Regions from separate parts of the Marinobacterium aestuariivivens genome, predicted to be linked through region 3. Evidence: predicted binding sites of a transcription regulator. Region 3 holds the regulator's gene; each other region holds the start of a gene.
What was found. The regulator FNR, encoded in region 3, switches genes on or off when oxygen is low (the NO sensors DNR and NnrR bind a similar motif). The targets are predictions, from matches to a motif close to TTGATNTANATCAA.
Positions count from the first base shown of each region.

Region 1: a site for FNR is predicted at 4,825-4,838, ahead of ACFQDL_RS19640 (nitrate/nitrite transporter). Genes of this name have one in related genera too.
Region 2: a site for FNR is predicted at 3,440-3,453, ahead of ACFQDL_RS08815 (YdcH family protein). Genes of this name have one in related genera too.

Region 1 is NZ_JBHSWE010000001.1:3,751,830-3,762,395, forward strand. Features, by position in the region: gene ACFQDL_RS19620 (protein kinase domain-containing protein) at 1-110, opposite strand, end outside; gene ACFQDL_RS19625 (NarK family nitrate/nitrite MFS transporter) at 235-1,707, opposite strand; gene narL (two-component system response regulator NarL) at 2,156-2,806, opposite strand; gene ACFQDL_RS19635 (type IV pili methyl-accepting chemotaxis transducer N-terminal domain-containing protein) at 2,803-4,662, opposite strand; gene ACFQDL_RS19640 (nitrate/nitrite transporter) at 4,899-6,248, shown strand; gene ACFQDL_RS19645 (NarK family nitrate/nitrite MFS transporter) at 6,347-7,750, shown strand; gene ACFQDL_RS19650 (efflux RND transporter permease subunit) at 7,810-8,649, opposite strand; gene ACFQDL_RS19655 (efflux RND transporter permease subunit) at 8,646-10,208, opposite strand; gene ACFQDL_RS19660 (WD40/YVTN/BNR-like repeat-containing protein) at 10,205-10,566, opposite strand, start outside.
Region 2 is NZ_JBHSWE010000001.1:1,676,606-1,687,171, reverse strand. Features, by position in the region: gene ACFQDL_RS08830 (alpha-amylase family glycosyl hydrolase) at 1-1,123, opposite strand, end outside; partial or broken gene ACFQDL_RS08825 (glycosyltransferase family protein) at 1,120-2,348, opposite strand; gene ACFQDL_RS08820 (HAD-IIB family hydrolase) at 2,376-3,200, opposite strand; gene ACFQDL_RS08815 (YdcH family protein) at 3,520-3,765, shown strand; gene ACFQDL_RS08810 (GNAT family N-acetyltransferase) at 3,989-4,450, shown strand; gene ACFQDL_RS08805 (diguanylate cyclase domain-containing protein) at 4,445-6,145, opposite strand; gene ACFQDL_RS08800 (cache domain-containing protein) at 6,410-7,624, shown strand; gene ACFQDL_RS08795 (GAF domain-containing protein) at 7,576-8,091, shown strand; gene ACFQDL_RS08790 (GGDEF domain-containing protein) at 8,010-8,423, shown strand; gene cynS (cyanase) at 8,478-8,927, opposite strand; gene ACFQDL_RS08780 (serine/threonine-protein kinase) at 8,967-9,290, opposite strand; partial or broken gene ACFQDL_RS08775 (protein kinase domain-containing protein) at 9,410-9,517, opposite strand; gene ACFQDL_RS08770 (protein phosphatase 2C domain-containing protein) at 9,514-10,566, opposite strand, start outside.
Region 3 is NZ_JBHSWE010000001.1:5,435,725-5,446,290, forward strand. Features, by position in the region: gene ACFQDL_RS28510 (heavy metal translocating P-type ATPase) at 1-1,029, shown strand, start outside; gene ACFQDL_RS28515 (hypothetical protein) at 1,076-1,216, shown strand; gene ACFQDL_RS28520 (hypothetical protein) at 1,209-1,394, shown strand; gene ACFQDL_RS28525 (hypothetical protein) at 1,441-1,599, shown strand; gene ccoS (cbb3-type cytochrome oxidase assembly protein CcoS) at 1,741-1,965, shown strand; gene ACFQDL_RS28535 (sulfite exporter TauE/SafE family protein) at 1,958-2,629, shown strand; gene hemN (oxygen-independent coproporphyrinogen III oxidase) at 2,811-3,923, shown strand; gene ACFQDL_RS28545 (oxygen-independent coproporphyrinogen III oxidase) at 3,926-4,213, shown strand; gene fnr (fumarate/nitrate reduction transcriptional regulator Fnr) at 4,343-5,113, shown strand; partial or broken gene ACFQDL_RS28555 (adenine phosphoribosyltransferase) at 5,279-5,820, shown strand; gene rdgC (recombination-associated protein RdgC) at 5,997-6,908, shown strand; partial or broken gene queE (7-carboxy-7-deazaguanine synthase) at 6,921-7,551, shown strand; gene ACFQDL_RS28570 (cation diffusion facilitator family transporter) at 7,921-9,075, shown strand; gene ACFQDL_RS28575 (YigZ family protein) at 9,068-9,511, shown strand; gene ACFQDL_RS28580 (L,D-transpeptidase family protein) at 10,250-10,566, opposite strand, start outside.

The DNA of each region.
Region 1 (10,566 bases), 1.7 Mb from region 3:
AGCAGGTTGCCCACCGGCATGAAGAAGCCCAGGCAGTCCTCGTTGCGGGCCTTGAGACCCGTTTCGCTGACCTGGGCGCTGGTGATGCTGATTTCGCCGTCGAGATGCATGGTTTCAGATTACTCGTTCCCTGAAAAATGCTCCTGCATTTTCAGGATTTCCGCCATCCATGGCGGTCACGGTGACGCGTGACAAGTGACGCGTCACGCCTAACCCGTCACACATCACTGGACTTTACTCGACATCGATCAGCTGCACGGTGCCGTCCGGCAGCACTTCGGCCATCTGACCGCTCGGTTCGTCCATGAACTGCACGCTGAGGAAGGCCACGGCGGCGGATGCGGCGATCAGCATGAAGAAGGTGGAGTAGTCGACGAAGGACAGGATGGTCAGGTAGCAGACCCCGCCGACGTTGCCGTAGGCACCCGCCATGCCGGCGATCTGGCCGGTCATGCGGCGCTGGATCAGCGGCACCACGGCGAACACCGCGCCTTCCCCGGCCTGAACGAAGAAGGAACACATCATGGTGGCCGCCACGGCGAGGGGGATCCACCAGCCGCCGTCGATCTGGCTCAGCACGAAGTAGCCGACGGCCAGGCCCGCGATCAGGATCGACAGGGCGTTACGACGGCCATACCTGTCGCTGAAGTGCCCGCCGGTGGGGCGCGCCACCAGGTTCATGAAGGCGAAGCCCGAGGCCAGCAGACCGGCGGTGACCGGGGACAGCCCCTCGAAGGTGTCGAGGAAGAACAGCGGCAGCATCGAGACCACGGCCAGTTCCGAGCCGAAGGTGACGAAGTAGGCGACATCCAGCACCGCGACCTGCTTGAACTTGTAGCGCTGGATCGCCGGTACGCCGTGCTTGAGGTTCTCTTCATTGACGTGATAGATGGTGCGCAGCTGGATCAGGAACAGCAGCACCAGCACCAGGTAGATGGCGTTGTTGCTGAAGTCGTCGAGCAGGCCGAGGTTGGCCGGGCCCAGTTTCCAGTTCAGTACCGCGAGCGCCGCGTACATCGGCAGGTTCATCAGGATGTAGAAGACGAAATCGCCCTTGCTGGTCACTTCCAGACCGCCATGTTTCTTGGGCTTGAAGTAGGTCGAGCCTTTCGGGGTGTTGTGGGCGATCTTGCGGTAGACCAGGCCGTACAGGATGGCCATTACGCCGGTCATCCCGAGGGCATAGCGCCAGCCGTCCTCGCCGCCGAACATCACCGCCAGGGTCGGCAGGGTCATGGCCGCCGCGGCGGAACCGAAGTTGCCCCAGCCGCCGTAGATGCCTTCGGCGATGCCGACCTGCCTGGCCGGGAACCATTCGCCGACCATGCGGATGCCGATCACGAAGCCGGCGCCGATAAAGCCGCTGAGAAAGCGCAGCGCCGCCAGCTGCTCATAAGTCTGGGCCGCCGCGAACGCCAGGCAGACCAGGCCGCCGAGTACCAGCAGCAGGCTGTAGACGGCGCGCGGGCCGTACTTGTCGACCAGGGTGCCGATGACGATACGCGACGGAATCGTCAGTGCCACGTTGAGGATCAGCAGTGCCTTGACCTCGGCCGTGGTCAGGTCGAAGGACTCCTTGATGAAGGCCATCAGCGGGGCATAGCTGAACCAGACCATGAAGGTGAGAAAAAAGGCGAACCAGGTGATATGGAGCGTCTTGATCTTGGGGTCGCCGAAGTTTAGCAACCGAAGTTTGTCGGTGGACATGAGCGTTCTCCCTGAGAAACGACCTTAAACTGGCGTCAAAGGTACTCAGTGGCGGCGCCCGCGCCTTTGATGCAAATCAACATAAACCGGAGGGACTTTGCTCGGTGGCCCTGTTTGTACCACCAAAGTGGTATAACGGGTTTTAATTATTAACAGACTGAAAATTAAAGGATTTTCTTCCCCGTCTGCATGGCGGGAGAGGGTGTAATCAGGTAAGCGGGGGCAATGGGGGTAGGATGGGTGGAGCCGCCATCATGGTGCGCTTTCCGGTTGGCACTGACGCGGACGGCGGCGCAACCCATCATATCGATCGCCGTACAGATCGATTGGCCGCGGTAAGCACGGAAAATGGTGTTGGGTTGCGCGGCTGAAAACCCGCGCGGAGGGCTGATGCTGCGTCATTTCACGCCGCTACACCCAACCTACAGTCGCTGTATCGCCTGCGCCGTTAAAGCTTCTGCTGCGTGACCCAGACCGCGACTTCGACGCGCGAGCGCAGGTTGAGCTTTTTCAGCAGGTGCTTGATATGCACCTTGACGGTACCTTCGGCGATATTGAGCTTGCGCGCGATCAGCTTGTTGGACAGCCCGCCGGCAATCAGCTTGATGATCTGCCGTTCGCGGGCCGTCAGGCTGGCCAGGTCCGCGGCGGCGCTGTTGCGGCCCGATTGCAACGCCTGGGCCAGAATGGCGGTGAGCCGTTCGCTGATCACCATCTTGCCGGCGGCCGCCTGGTTCAGCTTCTGCAGCAGCTCTTCCGGCTCGATATCCTTGATCAGGTAGCCGTCCGCGCCCTTCTTCAGTGCCGTGACCACATCCTCCTCGTAGTCCGAGACGGTGAACATCAGGATGCGTGAGGTGACGCCGGCATCGCGCAGCATCTCCAGGGTATCGAGCCCGCTGATCTCGGGCATGTTGAGATCCAGCAGGATCAGATCCGGGTCGAGCTCCGTCGCAAGCATCACGCCGTCGTGGCCGTTGCTGGCCTCGCCGACGACTTTGAGCCCCTCGTCCAGTTCGATCAGCTGCTTGACGCCGGTACGCAGCAGCGGATGGTCGTCGATCAGCAGGATGGAGGTGGTATCGGACGGCTCGGTCATTGGGTGTTCACCTGGATGCGGTTGTTACGGGACTTGATCTGGTTCGGCACGAAGCTCATCTGCACGCGCACGCCGCCCTCGGGCCTGTTGGCGATCTGCAGTTCGCCGTCGAGAATCCGGGTACGGTCCTGCATGATGATCAGGCCGTGATGGACACTGGTATCGTAGCTGCTGGCGAGCCCGACGCCGTTGTCCTCGACCGAGACCTCGATGCGGTTCTGCCGGCCGCTGACGCCGACGCGTACCTCGGTGGCCTGGGCGTGCTTGACGACATTGGCCAGGGCTTCACGCACCAGCTGCAACAGGTGGATCTCCTCGTTCGGCGTCAGCAGCAGGTGGCCGGTGTCGTAATTCAGTTCGACCGGATTCTGCAGCCGCTGCGAGAACTCCTCGACCGTGCTCAGCAGCGCCGCCTCGAGACTCGGCTGGTCGAGCTTGAGACGGAAGGTCGTCAGCAGTTCACGCAGCTGGCGGTAGGCGTTGTTGAGGCCGTTGCGCAGCTCCTCCACAACCTCGTCGATCGTTCCGGCGTCGGCACCCTTGCGTTGCAGCATCTGCAGCCGCCCGACCTGCATCTTCAGGTAGGACAGCGACTGGGCCAGGGAGTCGTGCAGCTCGCGGGCAATGACGGTGCGTTCTTCCACCAGCGACAGCTTCTGTTCCTGCTCCGCCTTGAGTTCCAGCGACAGCGCCGTCGCCAGGTTTTCGACAATGGTTTCGAGCAGCGAGATCGAGGAGTCGTCCGGGGCCTGGTCCGGCAGGTACTCGGCGCAGAGGTCGCCGAAATACTGTCCCTGCTTGCGGATCGGTATCGTCAGTGCCTGGTGTGGCCGGGCGTCGGATTCGGGCACGATGCAACTGTTGCAGCTGTCGTCCTGGCAGTCGGTCGGGCGGTGCGGCGAGCGTGTCGTGAGATGGCGGTAGCGGCGCAGGCTCTGGGGTTCGAGCAGGGTCACCGAAATGGGGCTGAACGGACCGATGGCCTCGAACTGCTTCAATACCGGCATCATGCTGTGGCAGATATCGTCGCCGTGGTTGAAGCGGCGGGTGGTCTCGTACAGCAGTTGCAGTTGCTGGTTGGTTTTCTGCAGCTGGGCGGTTTTCTTCTCGACCCGCTTTTCGAGGTCGGCATAGATGCGCGAGAGTTCATCGGCCATCTGGTTCAGGGTGCTGCCGAGCACGCCGAGTTCGTCCTGGCTCTGGTGATCGGTGCGGGCGCTGAAGTCGCCGCGACTGGCCCGGCGCGCCATCTGCACCAACTGGTGCAGCGGATTGACCAGGCTGAACTTGATATCGAAGATCGCGATACCAATCACCACCAGGGTGAAGAACAGGCTGATCGCCTGCACCAGGCTCAGCAGCCGGATGCGCGACTCGGTACTGCGCTCGAGCAGCTGCACCAGGTCGTCGATCTGCGAGACGAACAGGGCGGTGCGGTCGCTGTAGCTGGCCTGATGGAAGGGGCCGGTACCGGACAGCGCGCGCTGCACCTCCGGCAGCAGCTGCTCTTGCCAGGTCTGCTGGATCTGGAGGAACTGCTGACGGCGCTCGTTGAGCGGGTCCTCGGTCAGCACCCGGCCCAGGATCGGACTGCGCAGCCGCTCCTCGAACAGGGCCACGGACTGCTCGACATCGCGCCGGGTGGCGGGCGACGGCGCGATAAGAAACTGCTGGGTGTCGGCGAGCAGGCGGTACGACAGCATGCGCAGGGAACCGGCGACATTGATGCCGGCGGCATTGCCCTGGGTCGATTCCGCGACCAGCACCGAGCCGATCATGCTGACCAGGGCCATCAGGCTGATCGCGAACATCGCCGCGCCGAAGCGGGCAATAATGGAGTTCTTAAGAATTCTCACGCCGTCGGAATACTCACAAAGAGACAGGGGGCATTGCCGCCCCGGGCCGGGTTTGTCCGTAGCAGTGAAATTATCCGCAAAAACATCGGTTTACAAGGTTTACTGGGGTTACCACTAAAGTGGTATTGGCGGATTTTTTCATATTTTTCAGAGGGTTAGCTTTTGATTTCGATCAACAAAAGCTTGGCGGAGATTGCCTAGTCTGGCGCTGAACCCTCCAGTCAGCCAGACATGCCATGTTCGCCAACGACCAACAGCAACAGACCGCCGCCATCCTGATGGCGACGCTCGCCTTCGCGGCCTGCTTTGCCGCCTGGACGCTGATCTCGGTGATCGGGCTGCAGGTCAAGGAGGAGCTGGCGCTGAGCGAAACCCAGTTCGGCATCCTGGTGGCGACGCCCATTCTGACCGGGGCCCTGATACGGTTGCCGCTGGGACTGCTGGTGGAACGGTTTGGCGGTCGCAGTCTGTTGCTCACCCTGATGCTGGCGATCAGCCTGCCGCTGTACGGCTTGTCCCGGGCCGACAGTTTCGGCGAGTACCTGCTGCTCGGACTCGGCATCGGCCTCGCGGGCGGCGCTTTCACCCTCGGCATCCACTTCGCGTCGGCCTGGAGCGACCCCGTCCATCAGGGACTGGCGATGGGCACCATCGGCGCCGGCAATCTCGGTGCCGCCCTGACCAACCTGATGGTCCCGATCATTGTCATGGCCTATGGCTGGCGCACCGTACCGGTGGTCTATGCCGTGGTGCTGGCGCTGCTGGCGCTGCTTTTCTGGTCCCTGACCCGCGACGATCCGGGTCAGATCCGGCGTCGCCGCGAAAGCCGGGCGCTGAGCCTGACAACCCAGCTGGCACCGTTGCGCGATGCCCGGGTCTGGCGCTTCGGCCTCTACTACTTCTTCGTGTTCGGCGGTTTCGTGGCGCTGACGCTCTGGCTGCCGGACTACTATCACAGCCACTACGGCCTGGACTTCAGCAGCGCCTCCTTTCTGACGCTGATGTTCACCGTGCCCGGCGCTCTGACCCGCATCGTCGGGGGCTGGTGCGCCGATCATGTCGGTGCCCGCCAGGTGAACTGGACGGTGTTCTGGGTCTGCCTGGTGTGCCTGTTTTTCCTCTCCTATCCGCCGACCACCATGACCATACACGGCATCGACCGGGACGTGACCCTGAGCCTCGAGATGCCGCTGCCGGTCTTCACCGCACTGGTCACGGTGGTCGCTGTTGCGATGGGGTTCGGCAAGGCCAGCGTCTTTCGCATCATCTACGACTACTACCCGGAACGCATCGGGGTAGTCGGTGGCATGGTCGGGGCGATCGGGGCGGTCGGGGGCTTTGTGCTGCCGGTGATGTTCGGTGTCGCCGCCGATGTGCTGGGTGTGCGCAGCTCCTGCTTCATGCTGCTCTACGGCCTGCTGGCGCTGTGCATGATCGCAATGTACTACGGCATTGCCCACGACAGCCGGCAGCGTCGGCTGCAGGAGGCGATCGCCAACAATTTTCTCAGGGAGTCCGCCATGCCAGACGCTGAGCCACAGCGCCGGGATGCGGGGGCTTTCGAACCTGAACCCCGCCGCGGATGACGGGATTCAGGTCAGCAACTTCGGATGGGCCGGCAGCCGCCGGTGATCCCAAGTCAATGTCCAGTGACGGGATGACTGCCATCCCAAAGGAGTCGAAGATGACGACAACCACCCTGCAGCCCGCTCAGGTCGGGCATGTATTACACGACTGGCGTCCGGAGGACGAGGCCTTCTGGCGCGAACGCGGTGCCCGCATCGCCAATCGCAACCTCTGGATCTCGATTCCCTGTCTGCTGCTGGCCTTCTCGGTCTGGATGGTCTGGAGTACGGTGGTCGTCAAGATGGAGGCGATCGGCTTCAACTTCAGCGTCCAGGAGCGCTTCTGGCTGGTGGCGCTGCCGGGGCTGTCCGGTGCGACCCTGCGTATCTTCTATTCCTTCCTGGTGCCGATCTTCGGCGGCCGGCTCTGGACGGCGCTCAGTACCGGCTCGCTGCTGATTCCGGCGCTCTGGATCGGCTTCGCGGTGCAGGATCCGGAAACGCCCTATCTGTCCTTCGTGCTGATCGCGCTGCTGTGCGGTTTCGGCGGCGGCAACTTCGCCTCCAGCATGGCCAACATCTCCTTCTTCTTCCCGAAGGCCAAGCAGGGTCTGGCACTGGGCCTGAACGCCGGCCTCGGCAACCTGGGTGTGTCGGTGATGCAGTTCACGGTGCCGCTGGTGATCACCGGTGCGGTGTTCGGCGCCCTGGGCGGCGACGGTCAGACCCTCAGTGACGGTACCCGCATCTGGCTGCAGAACGCCGGTCTTATCTGGGCGCCGTTCATCCTGATCTTCACCGTGGCGGCCTGGTTCGGCATGAACGATATCGCCAGCGCCAACGCTTCGTTCAAGGAGCAGGCGGTGATCTTCAAGCGCAAGCACAACTGGCTGATGACCTGGCTCTATATCGCCACCTTCGGCTCCTTCATCGGCTACGCCGCCGGCTTCCCGATGCTGATGAAAACCCAGTTTCCGGACGTCGACGTGCTGAAATACGCTTGGCTCGGCCCCTTCGTCGGCGCCATCGCCCGTCCGCTGGGCGGCTGGGTCGCCGACAAGCTTGGCGGCGCCCGCGTGACCCTGTGGAACTTCGTCATCATGATCGGCGCGGTGTTCGGTGTGCTGGCCTTCCTGCCGTCGAACGGAGAGGGTGGCAACTTCGCCGGCTTCTTCGCCATGTTCATGCTGCTGTTCATCACCACCGGTGTCGGCAACGGCTCGACCTTCCGCATGATTCCGGTGATCTTCCGTACCGAGCGCGAGCGTGCCGCCAAAGGCAAGGGCAAGGAGGCGATGGCCCAGGCGCTCAAGGATGCCGGCAAGGAATCCGCCGCGGTGCTGGGCTTCAGCTCGGCCATTGCCGCCTACGGCGCCTTCTTCATCCCGAAATCCTACGGTACCTCGATCTCCCTGACCGGCGGTCCGGAAGCCGCGCTCTACACCTTCATCGGCTACTATGTCACCTGCATCCTGGTGACCTGGTTCTGGTACTCCCGCAAGGGCGCAGAAGTCCCCTGCTGATTGCCTGACAGGAGATCCGGCAAACAGCATCGAGGGCCCCTAGGGGCCCTCTCTTTATTTCAGGCCGCCACGCGGGTGGTCGCCGGCTGCCCGGCCGTTTCGGTCCGCGGTGCCGGCCGCACCAGCAGCCGGGCCAGGGCCGGCAGCACCACCAGGGCGCCGAGCATGTTCCAGAGGAACATGAAGGTCAGCAGGATACCCATGTCGGCCTGGAACTTGATCGGCGAGAACACCCAGGTACCGACGCCGATTGCCAGCGTCAGGCCGGTGAAGGCCACCGCCTTGCCGGTGCTCCTGAGGGTGCTGAAATAGGCGTCATGCAACGACAGGCCCTGTTTCAGGTAGGTCTCCAGCCGGCTGTAGATATAGATCCCGTAGTCGACACCGATGCCGACGCCGAGCGCGATCACCGGCAGCGTCGCCACCTTGATGCCGATACCCAGCCAGGCCATCAGCGCCTGACAGAGCACCGAGGTGAAGGCTAGCGGCACGATGATGCAGGTCACGGTACGGATCGAACGGAAAGTGATCAGGCACAGCAGTGCCACCACGCCGTAGACCCAGGCCAGCATCTTGTACTGGGCGCTTTCGATGACGATGTTGGTGGCCGCTTCGATGCCGGCGTTGCCGGCGGCGAGCAGGAACCGGATGTCGTCGGAATTGTTGTCCCGGGCGAAGGCCTCGGCTGCGGCGACGACCCCGGAGAGGGTCTCGGCCTTGTGGTCATTGAGGTAAATGAGCACCGGCGTCAGGCTGCAGTCGAAATTCAGCATGCCGGCCGGCGGGCGGCTCAGCGACATGTTGGAGATCTGCTGATTGCGGTTCAGCGCCAGCCACTTGAGGCTGCCTTCGTTCATGCCGGCGATGCCGCGCTTGGAGTAGTCCGCGAGCGTCGTCACCGACTGCACCCCGGAACATTCTGCATGTGCCACTGGAAGCGGTCGATGGCGGCCAGGGTCCGGTAGTCCATGCACTGTTCAGGCGCCGTCCGGACCAGGGTGACGAAGATATCGGTACTGGCCGAATAGTTGCCGCCGATAAAGGCGTTGTCGAGGTTGTAGCGTGAATCCGGGCGCAGTTCCGGCGCACCGGTGTCGAGGTCGCCGATCTTGAGATTCTGGCCAAGGTGCAGGCCCAGACCCAGCAGCAGGGCGGCGGCCACGACGGTCAACAGCGCGGGGCGGGTGCCGGTGAGCCTCGCCAGGCCCTTCCAGACCGGGTGCGGCCGGGCGTTCTGCAGCACCAGGCGGCGCGTGCTGGCCGGGCTGACGCCGCTGTAGGACATCAGAATCGGCAGCAGCACCAGGTTCGAGAGGATGATTACCGCGACGCCGACGCTGGCGGCGATCGCCAGGTCCTGTATCACCTCGATCTGGATCACCAGCAGGGTCGCGAAGCCGATGCCGTCGCTTACAAGTGCCGTCAGTCCCGGCACGTAGAGAGCACGGAAGGCGCGGCGTGCCGCCTGCAGCCGGTCGGCGCCCTGCAGGCTCTCCTGGGCGATGGTGTTGATAATCTGGACGCCATGGCTGACGCCGATGGCGAATACCAGGAAGGGCACCAGCATCGAATAGGGGTCGAGCCCGAATCCCAGGCTTTTCAACAGACCGAGCTGCCAGATCACGGCCGTGACCGAGCAGAGCAGGGTGATCAGGCTGCTGCGCAGGCAGCGCGAATAGAGATAGAGCATCACCAGGGTGATCAGCAGCGCGACGGCGAAGAACAGTACCACCTGGGTGGCGCCGTCGATCAGGTCGCCGACGATCTTGGCGAAGCCGGTGATATGGATGCGCACCGTCTCGCTCTGGTAGCGGTCCCTGACCAGCTTCTCCAGCCGCTCGGAGAACCGCTGGTAGTCCAGCGGCTCACCGGTTTCCGGGTCCAGGTCGAACAGGGGCGCGTAGATCAGCGCCGACTGGAAGTTGTTCGCCACCAGGGTGCCGACTTCGCCCGAGCGCATGACATTGGCACGCAGGTCCTCGAGGCTGCGCGACGAGCCGTCATAGTCGTCCGGGATCACGGGTCCGCCAATAAAGCCTTCCTCGGTGACTTCTGTCCAGCGCACGTTGGGGGTCCAGATCGACTTCACCTCGGAGCGATTGACGCCGGACAGCAGAAAGACCTCGTCGTTCACCTGCTTGAGCAGCTGCTGAAAATCGCGGGTGAAGATATCGCCCTCGGTGGTTTCGACCGCGATGCGCACCGCATTGCCCAGCCCCGCCAGGTCGTCCCTGTGGCTCAGGTAGTTGGCGATATAGGGGTGTTGGGACGGAATCATCTTCTCGAAGCTGGCTTCGGGCTTCAGGCGCGAAGCCTGGTAGCCGAGCACCAGGGTGACGGCCAGGAACAGCAGCAGGAACAGCGGCCGGGAGCCGAAGAAAAGCCGTTCCAGCAGTGGCCCCCTGTCGTCGTTCGAGGTCTGGAGATGGTTGTGCAGCGATTTGTTGTTATGGGTCATGGCTTGGCCTTCGCTTCGGAAGTCGGGTTCGGAATCGCCCGGGCTCCGCCCAGGCCCACCAGAATCACACGGCCGTCATCGGTCTGGGAGGCGGCACTGTAGGGGATGCGGTCCTGGCTCGATTGCCGAAAGCTGGCGCCGCCATCCAGGCTCTCGAACACCAGCCCGGCGCTGCTGGTCAGCACGGCTTCGTTGCCGCGACAACTGCCGCCACTCAGGGTAACCGGGTCCCCGAGCGGAACCTTTTGCCAGCTTTCGCCCTGGTCGGTGGAGCGGTAGAGGTTGCCGCGCAGCCCGTACAGCAGGGTGGTATCGCTGTCGGTGCAGGTCGTCAAACCGAACCAGGAACCCTCGTAGG
Region 2 (10,566 bases), 3.8 Mb from region 3:
TGACCCGCCCGCCGAAGCGCTGCATCGTCGAGATTAGCGTCTGGAGTTCCCAGTCGCTCAGCAGGCCTTCGGCGGGGCGCAGTCCGACGCCGTCGTGGGAGGCGATGAAGTTCAGGTAGGCGGTGCCGTACTGCGCCGGCGGCATCGTCATCAGCCAGCTTTTCAGGTGTTTGCAGGAGCCGCTGACCAGCGCATTGATCAGCAGCGGCGGCAGCGAGAAGTTGTAGATCAGGTGCGCCTCGTTGGCGTTGCCGAAATAGGTCAGGTTCTCGCGATTGGGAATATTGGTTTCGGTGACGATCACCGCATCGGGTGAATGGTGCTCGATCAGTAGCCGCAGCAGCCGGATCACCTCGTGGGTTTCGGGCAGGTTGATGCAGGGGGTGCCCGGAATTTTCCACAGGAAGGCGACCGCATCGAGGCGGAACCAGCGGATGCCCCTGTCGAGGTAGAGGCGAATGATGCCGAGAAATTCGAGCAGCACCCGGGGATTGCGGAAGTCGAGATCGACCTGGTCGTGGCTGAAGGTGCACCAGACATGGCGTTCGCCTCCCGGCGTCTTCACCTCGCGCAGCAGCGGCGAGGTGCGCGGCCTTACCACGGCACCGAGGTCGGCCTCCGACGGGACCTCGACGAAATAACCGGCGCCGGGTTCGAGTCCGGCACGGTAGTTCTCGAACCAGAGACTGCGGCTGGAACAGTGGTTGATCACCAGGTCGCCCATCACCTTGAACTGCCGGCTGATCGCCGTGATATCGTCCCAGTCGCCCAGTGACGGATTGACCGTGGTGTAGTCCATCACGCTGAAGCCGTCGTCCGAGCTGTAGGGAAAGAACGGCAGGATATGGACGCTCGAGATGCAGTCCTGCAAGCGGGCCTCGAGGAAGCCGGAAAGGGTCCGCAGTGGAGGTTCAGAGTCCGACCGCAGGCTGTCGCCATAGGTGATGACCATGATGTCGCTCTGGTCCCAGAGGTTGCGGTGCGGCGCCGGTGACGGGGTGTCGGCCGCAAGTCCCAGACGCTGCAGGCATTCACGGGCCAGCCCGGCTGCGTCCCGTTCCGGGTAGAGCTGCTGCAGGTGTGCCGCCAGCCGCTGTTCCAGCGGTGTTGCCGGAGCCGTCATCGCGGGTCCCCGTATTCGGCCATGTCGGCTTCGACGGCGGCCAGCAGTTGCTGCTGCACCCCGGGAAGGCGCTGATCACGCGGTTCCAGCTGGAGATGAACGGCGCCTCCATCGGGTTGTCGAGAAAGTGGCTGCCGGCCTTGACGATATTGCGGGCGAAGAGTTCGACCGCCTGCTCCTCCTGGTGCACGTCGAGGTCGAGACCGTTGATCTCGGCGTCGTTGCGATAGGTTTCGACGAAGTCCAGCGCGATGCGGAAGTAAGTCGCCTTGATGGTCCTGAAGGTTTCTTGGCTGAAGACAATGCCGTTGGTGGCCAGTTTGCGGAAGATCGCCTTGGTGATGTCGATCGACATTTTCGACAGCCCACCCTGGTCGCTGTCCGGCGACAGGTCCTGGTGTTTGTGGTCGTAGGTGGCGGCGATATCGACCTGGCAGAGACGGTTGTTGGAGTAGTTGCGCGTCATTTCGCTGAGCACGCCGATCTCCAGGCCCCAGTCGCTGGGAATGCGAATGTCGCTCATGACATCGCGCCGGAACGAGAATTCGCCGGCCAGCGGGTAGCGGTAGCTGTCGAGATATTCGAGGTAGTCCAGGTTGCCGAAGACCTTCTTCAGTGCCCGCAGCAGCGGCGTGACCAGCAGGCGGCTGACGCGGCCATTGATCCTGCCATCGGCGATCCGGGCGTAGAAGCCCTTGCAGAACTCGTAATTGAAATTCGGGTTGGCGACCGGGTAGATCAGTCGTGCGAGCAGCTCGCGGTCGTAGGTCAGGATATCGCAGTCGTGCATGGCGATGGACTCGGCGCGGCCGGCCGCCAGGGTGTAGCCCATGCAGAACCAGACGTTGCGGCCCTTGCCCGGCTGCAGCGGCGCGAGCGCCTCGCCCCTGAGGGTGCCGTCGATGGCGCGCAGGCGCGGGCCGTCGTTCCAGAGCACCCGGTGGCGCTGGGGCAGGGCGGAGAAGAAGCGCAGCGCGTCGCGGTACTGCTGCTCGTCGGCCCGGTCGAGTCCGATGACGATCTCGGACAGGTAGGGCACCTGTTGCAGATGCCCGAGGATCCGGGGCATCGCCTCGCCTTCGAGCTCGGAGTAGAGGCAGGGCAGGATCAGGGCCATCGGGCGGGCCCTGGAAAATGTCAGCAGTTCCTGCTCCAGTGCTTCCAGCGGTCGCTGCGAGAGGTTGTGCAGCGTGGTGATGATGCCGTTCTGGTAAAAGTCGCCCATGCTCGCTCCTGGTTCGGGTGAGGAGGTTCATGGGCCGCCGAGGCCCAGTTCGGTCAGGGTCTGTTTCACGGCCTGGCTCCAGCCGGCCGGACCGGTCTCGTCGGTCAGCCGGATATCGGCGCGTCCCGGCACGGCCGGAGGCGGATGGGCCGGCGAGCGCACCAGTACCGCGATATCGGCCTGCTGCAGCATGCCGATATCGTTCTCGCCGTCACCCAGGGCCAGCGTCGTGACGGGCTCGTTCCAGAGCTCGCCGTACCGACCGGCGAGCCAGCCCATGGCCGCGGCCTTGTCGCAGTGCCCCATCACATGCACGAAGCGCCCGCCACGCTGTATCTGCAGTCCCACCAGGGCCAGCTCGGCGGCGAAATCGTCCAGTGCCGCTGCCGAGTCCTGCCAGACCAGCGGTTCGGTGAACTGCCGCTGCAGTGCCTGCGCGGCCGCTTCGGGTGCCAGCCCCGTCAGCCGGACGATGCTGTCCGTGGTCATGGCGGCAAAGCCGGTAAAGCGATAGCGGCGCGACAACGGCGCCAGCGCATTCAGGATTCGGCTGCGGTCGGGACCGAAGGTCTGACGCCGGTAACGGCCGTCGATCTGTGGACAAGTTGTCGTCGCCACCGGCAACTCTGCCGGGATGTAGACGGCCGCACCGTTTTCGACGACGAAGGGGTCCCGATGTCCGAGGCACTGTCGCAGCGGCTCCAGCTCCGCCAGCGTCTTGCTGGTATTGAGAATCCAGGGGATGTCCAGCGTCTGCAACGTCCGGAGCTGGGATTCGGCGGCGGCAGCACTATAGCTGTAGTGATCCAGCAGGGTACCGTCGAGATCGGTGGATATCAGCAATCGCATCATGAACACCTCGTCTGGCGGGCCGACAGGAGCTGTCTGCGTCGGGTAAGCCCCTGCAAGTCAAATGCCAGCGCCGCTATACGGTGCCGGCAACCCCTTTTCACGCAGCCAAAACAGCGGATTGCATGCCGTATGCGCCGCAATGGTGCATGCGCGGGAAGCCTGTTGCACCGCTCTGGCTCCGGTCGCCGTGGCCCGGCGCAGGCGTTCTGGTGACGACGACCGTCCGATTCAGCGGGCGATTGATCGATATCAATACGGCGAGGGCGGGAATGATGAATAGTGGCCTCAATACAGGGAATCAACGCAGAAGGAGCGTTCAATGACCATCGAACATCATGACCTGGTACACGAGCTGCCGGAATTCCGCGACGCCATCCACGAACTGAAGGTGAAGGATGCCCACTTCGCCCGGCTTTTCGATGAATACCACGACATCACCAAAGAGGTGGAGCGTATGCAGGCCGAGATCGAACCGGTCGCGACCCGTGTCGAGGAGGACTACAAGCTCAAGCGCCTGCAGCTCAAGGACGAGCTCTATGCGATGCTGCGCGCCAGCCGCAACTGATCGCTCCAGCGGTCAGCCATCACGACAGGGCCCGCCATTGGCGGGCCCTGTCTTTTTCGGTTCAGTGCAACGCTCGAGTAATCGATGTGCTTGAGCAGCGCGGTCCAGGACAGTCTTGGGTCGGGGGGCGAGGCAACCTTGCCCTGACTGATTGCGATACGGCGTGCGGACGAGTACCTTGCCCGATGCTGCCTATCATCGTGCCCTGACACCGGAGATCGCTATGTCCATCCAACCGGAACAGCTGACTGTCAGAGAAGCGTGCCGTGACGATATCGTGGATCTTGCCCCGCTGTTCGATCAGTACCGGCAGTTCTATGGGTATGACGGCGACCTGACGAAGGCAGAGCGGTTTTTGCGGGCACGCTTCGAGGCACAGGACAGTCTTTTACTGCTGGCTCGCAAAGGTCCGACGGCCGTCGGGTTTGTTCAGTGTTATGCGGGCTATTCGTCGCTTGAATGCCGTCCCAGCTGGCTGTTAAGCGATCTTTTCGTCGTTGCAGAGGCGCGCCGGCAGGGCGTGGCCCGCGCGCTGCTGCAGGCCACACGGCAGGCGGCGACAAGGCAAAGCTGCTGTCTGGTGGAGCTGTTCACGGCGCGAGCGAACCTCGGGGCGCGCCGCCTGTACGAGGCGCAGGGATATGTCGAGGACAAAGAGTTTCTGCATTACGAACTGATGCTATGAGGAGACGGTGCGCGGTCGCTCGTCAGGGGCGATCTGGAAGCGGTTCTTGCCGCTGTTTTTGGCCCGGTACATGGTCTGGTCCGCCACTATCAGCAGCTCGGCGCCCTCCGTTCCATGATCCGGATAGCAGGCCGCACCGAGGCTCAGCGTGACACTGATGCCACGATGAGGGCAGGCGCCATCGCTGATAAGCCTTGCCAGGAGCGCCGCCAGTGCCTCGTCATTGCCGCAGTCGGGCAGAATGAAGGCAAACTCGTCGCCGCCGATACGGGCGACCGTATCACTGCTGCGCAGCAGGCCCTCGAAGCGCGTCGCCAGTTGGCACAGCAGTTCGTCGCCGGCTTCATGGCCAAAGCGGTCGTTGACGAGCTTGAAGCCGTCGAGATCGGCGAAGATCACCGCCAGGCGTTCGCCCGAGCGCTGACTGCGGGCAAGGGCCCGCTCCAGGTGCTCGGCGAACAGACGCCGGTTGGGCAGGCCGGTCAGGCTGTCGTGCATTGCCAGGTGCTGCAGTTGCCGTTGCTGTTCCTTGAGCTGCCGGATATCACTGCAAACCAGCACGTACTCGCTGACTTCGGCGTTGTTCCCGCCGATAGACGAGACCGACGCCAGTACCGGTATGCAGTCGCCGTCGCGACGCTTGAGGATCAGTTCGCCGCGCCACTCGCCGTCTTTAGCGCCAGGCTCTTCGAGCAGGTCCGGCAGCGAGACAGGCGTCCCGGCATCCGCCTGAAACAGAAGGTCGCGGTCCAGCAGCCGGCTGACGCCGGGCTCGTCGCAACCGGTGATGTCCAGCAGTGCCGCATTGGTTCTGACGACCTGCTGCGAACTGTCGAACACTGCGATACCTTCGGCGCAGTGGCTGAATACCGTCTCCGCCAGCTGCAGACGCGCTTCGGCGCGACGTTTCTCGGTCACATCGACGACACTGCCCCACATATGGCGCAACACGCCCTGGGCATCACGATGCAGGTAATTGCGTTCCAGCAGCCGGCGGACCTCGCCGTTGCGGATGATACGATATTCGATCTGATAGGGTGTGCCGCTGTCGAGAGATCCCTGCACGCTCCGGTCGACGCGTTCGCGATCATCCGGGTGGACAACACCGAGGTAGGCATCGTAGCTGGCCTTGAAACGGTTCGGGTCCAGTCCGAACATATTGAAGACACTGCGTGACCAGCTCAGCCTGTCCTGCTCGATATCCCACTCCCAGGTGCCGACGCCTGCATCCTGCTGCACCTGCTCGAAGACCTCCTCGTTGTCCAGCGCCGGATAGAGGGTGACCAGTATCGGATGCAGCGGGTCCTGTTGGCGGGGCAACGATACCAGGCTGATACGCACGGGAATGGAGCGGCCCGATTTATGACGTGCCGCCAGGGCATTCAACTGCCCCAGCGGACGCGACTGTCCGGTTGCGGCAAAGGCGCTGCGCCAATGCTGGTGGTGGTGGCGCTGCTGTTCCGGTACCAGCCTCTCCACGCAAAGGCCGATCAGCTCCTGTCGATCGTAGCCGAGCAGATGCGAAGCCGCAGGGTTGGCGTAACCTATCCGGCCATCGGCCTCCACTGTCAGGATCGCGTCCGCCAGATAGTCCGCGATCTCCGGGGGCGGACTCGTTGCAGCGCCCTGCCGTCGCCAAAGCCGGTGTGCCAGCAGCAGTGACAACAACAGTACCAATACCCATCCCAGCTCCATTGGCGGTAACCTGCTACGCGTCCGTCCGATCAAGTTGTGAGCATACCGGCAAGCTTTCCGGTCGCACAAGTCGCAGACCTTGTCCCGGAGCGGGGAACCGGCGACACCCGGAGGCCGTAGGCTCCTGAGGCGCCATGGTCGCCGCAGAACGGGATATTCGACTAAAGTCTGAGTCCTTGATCAATGTATGACATCTACACCTGAATTTGGCTAAGCTAGCGGTCTCAACTTGCCCCTACAGCCGACAAGGTCATAGAAATACCGATGTCAGAACCGCCGGCGCCACCCCGACATCCGCTTATTGGCCGCCCCTGCACGATCCGCATCGTCACCCTGGTCCTGGTGGCTCTGCTCTGGCTGGTCTTGATGTATGAGCAGGCCCGCAATCGCGAAGCCGTCGAGCGCGAGGCACTGAACGGGGCGGCGAACCTGACCCGTACCTTCGAGGAACATGTGGTTCGCACCTTCCACGATGTCGATGCGGCCCTGCTATTGCTGCGCAGAGCCTGGGAGACCGACCGTGGTACCTTCGAGGAGTGGGTGCGGCTGCTGGGGGAGGCGTATGACGAAGCCCTGCTGGTGCAGATTGCTGTGATCGGCCCCGGCGGCAGGCTCGCCTACTCGAATCTCGATCCGGACGCGAAGCCGGTCGATCTGAGCGATCGCGAGCATTTCCGTGTCCATAAGGATCGCACGGAAGATGCCCTCTTTATCAGCAAGCCGGTGAAGGGCCGGGTGTCGGGACGCTACAGCATCCAGATGACCCGGCCGATTCCGAACGAAAGGGGCGGCTTCGGCGGCGTGCTGGTGATCTCGCTGAGCCCGGACTATTTCTCCGAATTCTTTGCCACCATCGATCTCGGCGAGAACGGCTCCATCGCGTTGATCGGTACCGACGGCATTTTCCGCGCCCGGGGCAGTCGGTCGCAGATGGACGTCGAGGCTATCGGCCGATCGGTGCCACCCGGCCGGCCCTTCATGCAAGCCGATGCGCCTGCTGCCGGATACTATCGGGTACGCAGCTCCGTTGACGGTATCGAGCGGCTGATCAGCTACCGCCAGGTTGCGGACTATCCGATGGTGGTGGCGGTGACCAAGGCGGTCGATGAGGTGTTCGCCGCCCACGAGCAGCGCTGGCGTTATTACCAACTGGGGGCCGGCCTGATCTCGTTGCTGATGTTCGTTGGCGGCTATCTGCTGGCACGGTCGCTGCGTTTCCAACAGCGTTACCAGAACCGGCTGGTGGAGCAGCAGGCACGGCTGCAGTTTGCCAACGACAGCCTGCGGACCCTGAATGACATCGCGACCCACTCCGGCGACAATCTGGCTGCCAAGCTGCAGCGGGCGCTGACGCTCGGCTGTCGTCATCTCGGCGTCGAGTTCGGTATCATCAGCCAGGTCGCCGGGGGCTTTATCGTGTCGAGGCCTGCGTGGCACCGCCGGGTGCCGCGCTGCGTAACGGCGACGATTTCGAGCTGAGCACCACCTACTGTTCGATGGTGCTTGCGTCCGGCGACGTCATCGCCATTGATCACATGAGCCAGTCGGAGTATGCCGGGCACCCCTGTTTCGACGCCTTTCGCCTGGAGTGCTATATCGGCGTGCCGGTCTGGGTGAATGGCGAGCTGTACGGTACCCTGAACTTTTCATCGTCCAAACCCTACGAGCGGCACTTCGATGCCAGCGACCTCGAATTCATGCGCCTGCTGGGTCGCTGGGTCGGGGTGTCGATCGCCGAGGAGCACTCGCTCGACGAGCTGAAGAGACTGGCGACGACCGATTCCCTGACCGGCGTCAGCAGCCGGGGGTCTTTGTTCAGGCCGTCGAGCAGGAGCTCAGCCGGGCCCGGCGCTACGACCAGACGCTGTCGATGCTGCTGCTCGATATCGACCACTTCAAGGCGGTCAACGATCGCTTCGGGCATCAGACCGGAGACGAGGCGCTGAGAGCGGTCGCCCGTTTGTGTCAGGAAACGCTGCGCGACTGTGACCTCTTCGCCCGTGTCGGCGGAGAGGAGTTTGCCGCGCTGCTGCCCAGTACCACCGAGCGTGAAGCCAGAGCCGTAAGCGAACGACTCAGAGGGCAGGTCGCGCTGCGGGTGATTCCGACCCGGGCCGGCGAGGTCGGCGTCACCATCAGTATCGGCGTGTCGGAATTCAGAGCCGACGACGATTTCAAGAGCCTCTACAACCGGGCCGATCAGGCGCTTTACCGCGCCAAGAACGCGGGCCGCAATCGCGTGATGGGCAGCGATACCGCAACGGCCCTGAACGGTTAGAGCATCGTTTCAGTGCCGGGCTTCCTGCCCGGCTGGCGCCTGTCCTCTCGTGGCTCAGTAGCGCTTGTATGGCAGGAACTTGCCCGACATGAGGACCTGGACGCGATCGCCCTTCGGATCCTCTTCGCGCCGGATATCGAGGGAGAAATCGATGGCGCTCATGATGCCGTCGCCGAACTCTTCATGGATCAGCTCCTTGATGGTGCTGCCGTAGACGCTCACGATTTCGTACCAGCGGTAGATCAGCGGATCGGTTGGCACGGCGGTGGGCAGCGAGCCCTTCGACGGCGCTATCTGCAGCCAGGCGATCGCTTCGTCCGAAAGATCGAACAGCCGGCCGACGATTGCGGCCTGCTCCCTGTCGAAGGTCATCTGCCCCAGGCAGGCTGCGGTCGTCCACTCCTTGGACAGATTGACGGCGGCGGCAACCTCGCTCCAGCTGATTCCCTTGCTGACCCTGGCGGCCAGTATCATCTGCGTTACTTCTTCACGACAACTGATCATGGTGGCTTCCTCGGTTTCGATTGCGGTGTTGACTCGGTTTCATTGTGCAAGCAGCAGGACGATCACCAGCGACAGCGTCAGGGAGACGCCCTGCCAGAACAGCACCGGATTGCGCGCCAGCAACGGTGGCCGGGTCCTGTTCAGAAATGCCTGGCTGGGCCGGCGCAGGTCGACGACGAACTCCGACAGCTCGTCATAACGTTTCCAGGGATCGGGATGTACGGCCTTTTTCAGCGTTTCGTCGACCCAGGCCGGAATCTCCCGCTCCTCATCCAGAACCGACCGGTAGCTGAGCCGGCGCTGAGCCGCCGCCGTTTTCGCCTTCGGCACCTGGGTGCCGTAGGGAAAGCGCCCCGACAGCATCTGGTAGGTGATGACGCCAAGGGCATACTGGTCCGAGCGGGGCTGCCGCTTTCGCCGAGAAAATACTCGGGGGCGGAAAAGAGCGCGGTGCCGAGCAGATGCGGCTGGTCGGGTGTCCGGGCGGATTCGACGATGCCGGCGACGCGGGTGGAGCCGAAGTCGATGATCTTCACCGTGCCGCTGCGGTCGATCATGATGTTGTCGGGCTTCAGGTCCTGATGAATCATCTCCATGCGGTGGAAAGCCCGCAGCCCCTGGCTATCTGCTCGACGATAGTGCGTACGGTTTCCAGATCGGGGCGGGGGTGATCGACCAGCCACTGCGCCAGTGTCTGGCCGTCGACATGTTCGGTGACCGTATAGAGATAGTTGCGCGGCCGTGACGGGAGAGCCGCCTTGAGCACCTGTGCACTGCTGAGGCGACGGGCGATCCACTCCTCCATCAGGAAACGCTCCAGATAGGCCGGATCGGTGCTCAGGTCGATCGACGGGATCTTGAGAATGACCTCGGTGTCGCTTTGTTCGTCCAGTGCCAGAAAGACGTGGCTGCGACTGCTGGCGTGGACCTCGCGGAGGATGCGGTAGCCATCGAAGTGCATGCGCGGCTCCAGCATCGGGGGCAACGGCAGCGCCTCGGCCTGAAGCTGCAGGTCCGGACCCTCGTGCCCGGGAAGGCTGTCGATGCGCAGGATCTGGATGCTCAAATTTTCGGGGCTGCCCCGCTCGCGGGCCTGCTCGACGATGGTCCGGGCCGCGGCGTCCAGGTCGGCGCCACCGTCGCGGATCGAGCGGGTCATGAACCCGGCATCGACATGCTCGTAGACGCCGTCGGTCGCCAGAATGAAGATGTCGCCGGGCTGGATCGGAACCGCCTGATAGTCCAGCTCCAGCTGTTCGTCCATGCCGAGCGCGCGGCTCAGGCAGCTCTGCTCCCGCGAGGCCCAGAGCCGGTGATCCCTGGTCAGCTGTTCCAGTGCATTCCCGTGCACGCGGTAGACGCGGGTATCGCCGACATGAAACAGGTGCGCGGTGGCGGCCTTGATCACCAGCGCGCTGATGGTGCACACATATCCCCTGTCCCTGTCGTAGAGGAATTCGCTGCGACGGGTTTGCGCGTGGAGCCAGCTGTTGGTGGCGGTCAGAACCCTTTGCGCGGCATTGCGCACGGTCCAGGCGTCGGATGTGCAGTAGTAGTCATCGAGAAAGGATTTGACGGCGGTTTCACTGGCGACCTGGCTGACAGTGCTGGTACTGATGCCGTCGGCCATCGCCAGGAC
Region 3 (10,566 bases):
AACGGCCTGCTGATCACACGGGGGCATGTGCTGGAGAATCTCGCCAGAGCCACCCATATCGTATTCGACAAGACCGGCACCCTGACCGAAGGCAACCTCAGCCTGCAGGAGGTCGTGACACTTGAAGGCCCCCGTGACGAGGCGCTGCGACTGGCCGCCGCCCTCGAAGCCCATTCCGAGCACCCGATCGCCCGTGCCTTCCGGCCATTCGCGACCGCCGCCGCCGCCGACGAACTGGAATCCCACCTCGGCCAGGGGCTCGAAGGGCGCATCGGCGGCCGTCGCTACCGCATCGGCAAACCGGCATTCGCCGCTGCGCTCTGCCCGCACGACAACGCGCCCCCGGAGCCCGACCAGCATGGTCACTGGCTGCTGCTCTGCGGCGAGACGGGTCCGATCGCCTGGTTCGGACTCGACGATCAGTTGCGTCGCGATGCGCGCGACAGCGTCCGGGCCCTGCGCGCCCTGGGCCTGGAGGTGCAGATGCTGACCGGCGACAGCTCGCCGGCGGCACAGCATGTCGCCCGACAGCTCGGCATCGACAGCGTGCATGCCGGCATGACGCCGGAGCAGAAGCTGGCCCATATCCGTCAGTTGCAGTCCGACGGCGCCCAGCTGCTGATGGTCGGCGACGGTATCAACGATATTCCGGTACTGGCCGGTGCCCAGACGTCGGTCGCGATGGGCAGCGCCACGGACCTGGCAAAAACCTGCGCGGACGCGGTCCTGCTGACCGGCAGCCTCGGCCGCCTGGTGGACGCACTGCTGCTGGCGCGCAAATGCCGTGCGATCATCCGCGAGAACCTGGGCTGGGCCCTGTTGTACAACCTGCTGGCACTGCCGCTCGCCGCAGCCGGGTTTATTGCCCCTTACATGGCGGCAATTGGCATGTCCGCCAGCTCCCTGGTGGTGGTCGGCAATGCGTTAAGACTGTCGAAGCTGGTACGCCGCAGCACGAGGCAGCAGGTGCAACAGGTGCAACAGGTGCAACAGGTGCAAAAAGTGCAACAGGGGGCCGATCATGTGTAAATCGCCGGTTTATCGCCCTGCCCTTTACGAAACGGCAGCAATCGGCATGTCCGCCAGCTCCCTGGTCGTCGTCGGCAATGCGTTGAGACTGTCGAAGCTGGTGCGCCGCAGCACGAGGCAACAGGAGCAACAGGAGCAACAGGAGCAACAGGTGCAAAAAGTGCAACAGGGGGCCGATCATGTGTAAATCGCCGGTTTATCGCCCTGCCCTTTACGAAACGGCAGCAATCGGCATGTCCGCCAGCTCCTTGGTCGTCGTCGGCAATGCGTTGAGACTGTCGAAGCTGGTGCGCCGCAGCACGAGGCAGCAGGTGCAACAGGTGCAACAGGTGCAAAAAGTGCAACAGGGGGCCGATCATGTGTAAATCGCCGGTTTATCGCCCTGCCCTTTACGAAACGGCAGCAATCGGCATGTCCGCCAGCTCCCTGGTCGTCGTCGGCAATGCGTTGAGACTGTCGAAGCTGGTGCGCCGCAGCACGAGGCAACAGGAGCAACAGGAGCAACAGGTGCAACAGGTGCAACAGGTGCAACAGGTGCAAAAAGTGCAACAGGGGGCCGATCATGTGTAAATCGCCGGTTTATCGCCCCACCCTTTACGAAACGGCAGCAATCGGCATGTCCGCCAGCTCACTGGTCGTCGTCGGCAATGCCCTGCGGCTGTCAAAGCTCGTGCGCCGGCCGGTATCAAAAACCTCATCAAAAGGCTGATCATGGATATCCTGTACCTGCTGATCCCAATCGCCATCATTTTCGTCGCCTGCGCACTCTGGGCCTTTTTCTGGAGCGTCAACAGCGGCCAGTACGACGATCTCGAGTCACCGGCCCACAGCATTCTCTACGACGATGACGCCTCTTTGATCCCGGACGACGCCCGCGAAAAGGCACGCGACAACGAAACCCGGCCGGTCGACAAGCCGCGGGATCGGGATGACTGAACAGCTGTCGATACTGACCGCCCTGATGCTGGGCCTGCTCGGCGGCGCCCACTGCATCGGCATGTGCGGCGGCATTTCGGCGACCATCGGGCTGGCACGGCAGGACAGCCGGACGCCGACGATCGTTCTGCTGCTCGGCTACAACGGCGGACGCATTCTCAGCTATGCCCTGGCAGGCGCGCTGCTCGGCGGTCTCGGGGTCCTGGTCGCCGGCAGCCTCGCGACCCTGCTGCTGCGCGCTCTGGCCGGCCTGATGCTGATCGCCATGGGGCTCTACATCGGGCAATGGTGGAAGGGCCTGGTCCATCTCGAACGCGCCGGACAGCATCTCTGGCGTCATCTGCGCCCGCTGACCAGCCGCCTGCTGCCCGCACGCACCCCGCTCCAGGCGCTGCTGCTGGGCCTGGTCTGGGGCTGGCTGCCCTGTGGACTGATCTACAGCACCCTGATCTGGGCCTCGGCCGCCGCCAGCTGGAACGACAGTGCCCTGCTGATGTTCTGCTTCGGCATCGGCACCCTGCCCGCCATGCTGACCACCGGCCTCGCCGCCGCCCAGCTGCGCCGGTTGCTGGCGCGGCGCCTGACGCAGCAACTCGCCGGCGGCCTGATCATCGGTTTCGGGCTGTACAGCCTTCCCCTTGGCATGCTGGTCAATCCGGCGTAGGGTGGAATGAGTGCCGTAGGCGCGAATTCCACCGGTGGTGTCCGGTTGCCTCCTAGATGACGCCGCGTGGATTTTCGCCGCGGGGCGCGGCTCCTACGATTTGCTTGATTAAAGTCAATGCGGCCCGCAAAGTGACCGCTAAAATGTATATTTTGCACACTTTGGCCAAAGGAAAGATCCCGTGAGCAACAGCAGCACCGTCCGCTGGGACCCAGAACTGATTCGCCGCTACGACCTGTCGGGGCCGCGTTACACCTCCTACCCCACGGCCGTGCAGTTCGACCCGCTGCTGAGTCCCGAACGCCTGATCGAAGCGGGCCTGGCCACGGCGGACAGCGATTCGCCCCTGTCGCTCTATGTCCATATCCCCTTCTGTGAGCATGTCTGCTACTACTGCGCCTGCAACAAGGTCATTACCCGCAACCGCAACAAAGCCCAGCCGTATCTCGACACCCTATACCGGGAGATGGCCCGCTCCGCCGAACTGTTTAGCAAGGGGCGCCTGCAAGGGCGCCAGGTCGACCAGTTGCATTGGGGCGGCGGCACCCCGACCTTTATCAGCCATGGGCAGATGACGGAACTGATGTCGGCGCTGCGCTCGAATTTCAACCTCAGGGACGACGATAACGGCGACTACTCGATCGAGGTCGACCCGCGCGAAGCCGACGCCGAAACCATCGCGGTGCTGCGCCAGATCGGCTTCAACCGCATCAGCCTCGGCGTACAGGATCTCGATCCACGGGTACAGCAGGCGGTCAATCGCATCCAGCCACTGGAGATGACGCAGCAGATTCTGGAATCCGCACGCAGCGAGGGCTTCCGCTCGATCAACATGGACCTGATCTACGGTCTGCCCCATCAAACCCCCGAAAGCTTTGCCGCCACCCTCGATACCGTGATCGGGCTGTCGCCGGACCGGTTGTCGGTCTTCAACTATGCCCACCTGCCGGACCGTTTCCGCTCGCAAAAACACATTCGCGCAGAGGATTTGCCGGGCCCGGACGCCAAGCTTCAGATTCTCCACGACAGCATCGACCGGCTGCTCGAGGCCGGATACGTCTATATCGGCATGGATCATTTCGCCAAGCCCGACGACAGTCTCGCCATTGCCCAGCGTTCGCGCCAGCTGCACCGGAATTTCCAGGGCTATACCACCCATGCAGACTGCGATCTGGTGGCACTGGGCGTGTCGGCGATCAGCCAGATTGGTGACGTCTACTTTCAGAATGAACACGATATGGGGGCCTATACGCGCGCCGTCGAGAGCCGTGCCTCCGCTGTCAAGCGGGGGTGATCATGAACGCCGACGACAGGATCCGCCGCCGCGTCATTGGCGAGCTGATCTGCCACTTCGAGCTCGACCAAAACAGCATCGAGGAGCGTTTCGGCATCGCGTTCGACGACTATTTCGCCGCCGAACAGGCCGAGATCGAAAGCTTCATCGCCGATGGCCTGGTCGAACGACGGGACCGGGTACTGACCGTGACCGCCGCCGGCCGCCTGCTGATCCGGCGCATCTGCATGGCCTTCGACGCCTATATTCCGAAACAGGCTCCGGTGCAGGGTTTCTCCCGCATCATCTGAGCCGCTTTTTCCGCGCTGCCTGATGGCATAGCGGCCATAGTTCCCGTTGTGACTTCAACCCGGGCGGCAAATGTTGGATAATCGTCTCCAACTGCGCCCCCGGGCCTATCGACACAACAGGAACCGACCATGGCTGACCAAAAACCGGAAGGGAAGCTCCGTAGCCTGCAACAAGCACACTGCAACACCTGCAGCCTGAGTTCACTCTGTCTGCCGGTCTCGCTCAATATGACCGAAATCGACCGCCTCGACGACATCATCGATAAAAGCAGGCCCCTCAAGAAAGGGGAGCACCTGTTCCGTCAGGGCCAGCCTTTTACATCCATCTATGCGTTGCGCGCCGGTACCGTGAAGAGCTATTCGCTGACCAACGAGGGCGAAGAGCAGATCACCGGTTTCTACTTTCCCGGCGAACTGGTCGGCCTCAGCGGCGTCGATTCCGGTGTCTATCCGGTTTCCACCAAGGTGCTCGAGACCACCACCGTCTGCGAAATCCCCTTTACCCGCCTCGACGACCTGTCCGGCGAGTTGCCGGAGCTGCGACGTCAGATCATGCGCACCATGAGCAAGGAGATTCGTGACGACCAGCAGATGATGCTGCTGCTGTCGAAAAAGACCGCCGAAGAGCGCGTTGCCACTTTTCTGATCAAGCTGTCGCAGCGATTTCAGGCCCGGGGTTATTCCCAGACCCGCTTCCGCCTGTCGATGTCGCGCAACGAGATCGGCAACTACCTCGGGCTGGCAGTGGAAACCGTGAGCCGGATATTCACCCGTTTCCAGAAGAGCGGTCTGATCCAGGTCGAAGGCAAGGAGATCGACGTTACCGATCTCGACCAGCTTTACCTGCTGTCCGGCGAATGCCCGGTGCAGGATCCGGCACTGTCCCGACAGACATCCTGATATATAAAAAAACGGCATCCACAGAAGCTGCGGATGCCGTGCAAGCTGCACAGTTGATAAGCCATCTCTGGCTGGTAACCCAACACCTTCATTAGACGCTTTTCTCGCCCTGAAAACATTGAGCCATATCAAGCATCGAACAGGATGCGCGCGCAGGAGTCCTTAATGCCCTTTGACGAGTGCTATGTAAAATCGATTATCCGTACGATTCCGGACTGGCCGGAGCCAGGCGTCCAGTTTCGCGACATCACGCCGCTGTTCAAGGATCCCAAGGCGCTGCGCATGGTCGCCGACGACTTCATCCAGCGCTATATCGATACCGATATCACCCATATCGCCAGCATCGACGCCAGGGCTTCCTGATCAGCTCGATCATGGCCTATCACCTCAATATTCCGCTGGTGCTGGTACGCAAGAAGGGCAAACTGCCGGGTGAAACCATCCACGCCGAATATACCCTGGAATACGGTACCGCCGCGGTCGAGATGCAGACCGACTCGGTGGGCCCCGGTGACCAGGTGCTGATCTTCGACGACCTGATCGCGACCGGTGGCACCATCCTGGCCGCCAGCACCCTGATCAAGGAACTGGGCGCCAGTGTCTACGAGGCCGCCGCCCTGATCGACCTCCCCGACCTCGAAGGCTCGACCCGCATACAGGAAGCCGGCATACCGGTGCATACGCTGCTGGCCTACGAGGGCCTCTGAGATCTGGTGACGCGTAACGCGTAACGCGTTACGCGTCACCAGCACCGGCAACGGCATTTCGGAACGCCACCGGTGCCGACTACTCGCCCGACCATCGATAAACGAAGCGCCCTGCGCATGGCATTTCCCGCCCGAGCCGTTAGAATAGCGCCCTCCACCAGCCGGCAAAGAAGACTATGTGGTTCAAAAATCTGATTTTTTATCGCCTGACCTCCGCTTTCGACAGGGACGCGCAAAGCCTGGAAACCGCCCTTGCAGAGCATCCATTCCAGCCCTGCGGCAGTCAGGAGATGAGCCGTTACGGCTGGATCGCGCCCTGCAAGGGGCTGCCGGACCAGCTCGTCTACAGCTGTGCGGGCTACTATCTGATCTGCGCCCAGAAGGAGGAGAAGATTCTGCCCTCCGGCGTGATCCGCGAGACGCTCGAGGAAAAGGTCGAGGAAATCGAACATCAGCAGGCACGCAAGGTCTATCGACGTGAGCGCAATCAGCTCAAGGACGAGATCGTACTGGATCTGCTGCCGCGGGCCTTTACCCGGCGCCAGCAGACCTGGGCCCTGATCGCGCCCCAGGCCGGCTGGGTATTGGTCGATGCCTCTGCCCACAAGAAGGCCGAGGAGTTGCTGACGCAGCTGCGCAGCAGCCTGGGCACGCTGCCGGTGGTGCTGCCGGACGTCAAGCAGTCGCCCTCGGCGGTGATGAGCCACTGGCTCGAACAGCAGCAGCCCCTCCCAACCTCGTTGCAGCTGCTCGACGAGTGCGAAATGAAGGACAACCTGGTGGAAGGTGGCGTCATCCGCATCAAGGGCCAGGACCTGACCAGCGCGGAAATTGTCGCCCACCTCGAGGCTGGCAAGCGCGTCACGAAGCTGGCTCTGGAGTGGGATGAGAATCTGCGCTTTCTGCTGCACGAGGACCTCAGCATCCATCGCATCAAGCAGACGGACCAGTTCCGCGAGCAGCAGAAGGATGTTGCCGACGACGAGCTGGCGCGTTTCGATGCCGATGTCGCCCAGATCGGTCTCGAACTGAGCCGGCTGATTCCGGACCTGCTGCAGGCCTTCGGCGGCGAAAACAGCGCAACCTAGGACCCGGTCCCGATGTACAGCGTCAAAGAGATGTTTTACACCCTGCAGGGGAAGGCGCCCAGAGCGGCCGGCCGGCGGTGTTCTGCCGCTTCAGCGGTTGCAACCTCTGGTCCGGCCGCGAGCAGGACCGCCACCAGGCGGTCTGCGACTTCTGCGATACCGACTTCGTCGGCACCGATGGCCAGAATGGCGGCAAGTTCGCCAGCGCCGCGGCGCTTGCCAAGGCCGTCAGGGCGCTCTGGCCGGACGCCTCGGGTGGCCAGCCCTATGTCGTCTGCACCGGCGGAGAACCCGCCCTGCAGCTCGATGAGCCGCTGGTCGAGGCATTCAAGACTGCCGGTTTCGAAGTCGCGATCGAGACCAATGGCACGCGCCCCCTGCCCCCGGTATCGACTGGATCTGCGTCAGCCCCAAGGCATCGGCGCAGCTGGTGATCACCCGCGGGCAGGAGCTCAAGCTCGTCTATCCGCAACTGCAGGCACCGCCGGAGCGGTTTGCCGGGCTCGATTTCGAACACTTCTATCTGCAACCCCTGGACGGTCCCGCCGCGCAGGAAAATCTCGCAGCCACGGTACGCTACTGCCTGGCACATCCGCAGTGGAAGCTGAGCCTGCAGACGCACAAGATCATCGGTATCGACTGAATGGCGTTCATCAACAGACCCCGGAGCTCGATTGTGACGGTGCTGCGACGTTATACCCACATCTGCTGTGGATAACGTTGTGGGCCAGGATAAGATACCTGCCCGGCCGCCCCGGAACCGCTCGGCCCGCAACAGATTGATCACTTTGTAACCAGCAGTAATTTGTTATTAATATTCAAATAGATAGGACCAGCAACTCGAAATCTGTCGAGCTTGCCGGCCTTAGGCAGCGATTTTACGCTGTAAACCAGTCGTTACAGTTTTCTGTCGGCCTGCCTGGCGACAGAATGAACACAGACTCAGCCCCCAGGCTGGCCCGGCACAGGCCCCGGCCGGTAAAATCGGTACAGTGTCCGAAACGGAATTGCCATGTACACCGCTGAAGAACGTCAACGAGAAGCCCGCCGGGTCACCCTGGTCGGCAGCCTACTGGATTTCACTCTCGGTATCGCCAAGATCATCACGGGGGTGTTCTCCTACTCCCACGCATTGATCGCCGACGGTATCCATTCGCTTTCGGACCTCGCCACCGACTTCATGGTGATTCTGATCCTGCGCATGGCCCATCAGGAACCGGACCAGGATCACCCCTATGGCCACGCCCGGTTCGAAACCCTCGGCACCGTCATGCTCGGCGGCCTGCTGATTGCCGTCGCCGGCGCCATGGCCTATGACAGTGTCGGCCTGATGCTCAGCGGCGAAGCGCTGAAGACGCCAACCTGGCCCGCCCTCGTAGTCGCGGCGGTGTCGATCGTCAGCAAGGAGTGGATCTATCGCTACACCCTGGCGGCCGGCAAGCGACTGAAGTCGGACCTCATCATTGCCAATGCCTGGCACAGCCGCACCGATGCCTTTTCATCGGTCGTTGTGCTGTTCGGCGTCGGTGGCGCCATGCTCGGCGCGCCCTGGCTTGACGCCCTGACCGCGGTACTGGTGGCATTGCTGGTCGCCAAGATCGGCTGGGACCTGACCTGGAAAAGCGTCAAGGAGCTGGTTGATACCGCACTGCCCGAGGAGGAGGTCCGGGAACTGGAGCAGGCGGTCATGGAGGTGGACGGCGTTATCAGCGTTCACAGCCTGAAAAGCCGCCTGATGGGCGGACAGAGCCTGCTTGAGATGCATATCCAGGTCGACAGTCATCTCAGCGCATCCGAGGGCCACTACATCGGCGACACCGTGGTGCGCAGGCTGAAGAGCCGTTTCGACAACATCGAACAGATCATCTTTCATATCGATACCTACAACGACGACAGCCAGCTGTTCTGCAACACGCTGCCGCTGCGTGACGAAGTCGAACAGGCACTTCAGAGCGCCGTCGACCAGATCAATCCGAGCCTGCGCTGGGAGGAACTGATGCTGCACTACGTTAATGCCCGGATCGAACTCGAGCTCAAGGTCGACAGCTTCAGCCTCAAGGAATGTGAACTGTCCGGCGTCGAACTGCAGAGCCGGCTTCGCGAGGCGCTGAAGCAGCACTACTGGTTCTCCCAGCTCAGACTCTGGCTGGCGCCGGCCCATGGCTGAACCCTTCGATCGCCCGGCATCGGCGAGAAGCGTCGAGATCGAGATCAAAAACAGTCGCTTCATCTGCCATGTCGCGCCGACGGCCGGCATCGAGGCCGCCCAGGCGTTCGTCGGTCGGATCCGCCGGGAGCACCCGGACGCCAACCATAATTGCTGGTGCTATGTCGCCGGCGACCCGCAGGATTACAACCAGTGGAACTGCAGTGACGACGGAGAGCCCCGCGGCACGGCCGGCAAGCCGATGCTCAATGTCCTGACCCACTCGGGGCTCGGGGAGATCTGCGTTGTCGTCACCCGCTATTTCGGCGGCATCAAACTCGGCGCCGGGGGCCTCGTGCGCGCCTACAGCCAGGCGGTCCAGACGGGGCTGGACCACCTCCCGACGGAAGCTGTCATCGAGACGTTCGCGGTAAGCCTCTCGGCCCCCACGCCCTGACTGGCCCGCTCGAGCAGATACTGCGTCAGCTCGGACTCGAAGTCCTGGAACGTCACTGGGGCGAACGGCTCGAGATACGCCTTCAGCCCGACCAGGATCAGTTAGAAGCGCTTCGGGCGCGCCTGGCGCCACTCGACGACGTGGCGATCGAGGACGACTCGGGGCCGGTCTGAGCCGGCAGGGGGTACTGCGCCAGTTCGAGGCGCTTCGGGCACGCCTGGCGTCATTTTTGACGACGTGGCGATCGGGGACGACTCGGGGCCGGTCTGAGCCGGCAGGGTACTGCGCCAGTTCGAGGCGCTTCGGGCACGCCTGGCGTCATTTTTGACGACGTGGCGATCGGGGACGACTCGGGGCCGGTCTGAGCCGGCAGGGGGTACTGCGCCAGTTCGAGGCGCTTCGGGCACGCCTGGCGTCATTTTTGACGACGTGGCGATCGAGGACGACTCGGGGCCGGTCTGAGCCGGCAGGGGGTACTGCGCCAGTTCGAGGCGCTTCGGGCACGCCTGGCGTCATTTTTGACGACGTGGCGATCGGGGACGACTCGGGGCCGGTCTGAGCCGGCAGGGGGTACTGCGTCAGTTCGAGGCGCTTCGGGCACGCCTGGCGTCATTTTTGACGACGTGGCGATCGGGGACGACTCGGGGCCGGTCTGAGCCGGCAGGGGGTACTGCGCCAGATCGAGGCGTTTCGGGCACGTATGGCGCCACACTTGACGACGTGGCGATCGAGGACGCCTCAGGGCCGGTCCGAGTCCGGCACGGCGGCCAGGTCCTGACGATCAAGGCCATAGATGTCCTCGCGAAACTGCAATGTTCGCTCGTCGTCCAGCCAGGCGGTCCAGTAGGTGGTATAGACGGCCACCGGCTGTGGCAACGACAACACCCGGTTCTCGCCGCTGGCGATAATATCCTCGAACCGCCAGGTCCCCGTTTCGCTGATACCGGCCGGTCCAAGCAGGCGCCGTGCCAGTTCCTCCGGATACTCGATGCGAATGCAGCCCGAGCTGAAGTTGCGTACCGGCTTGTCGAACAGGTAGGCGTTCGGTGTCCCGT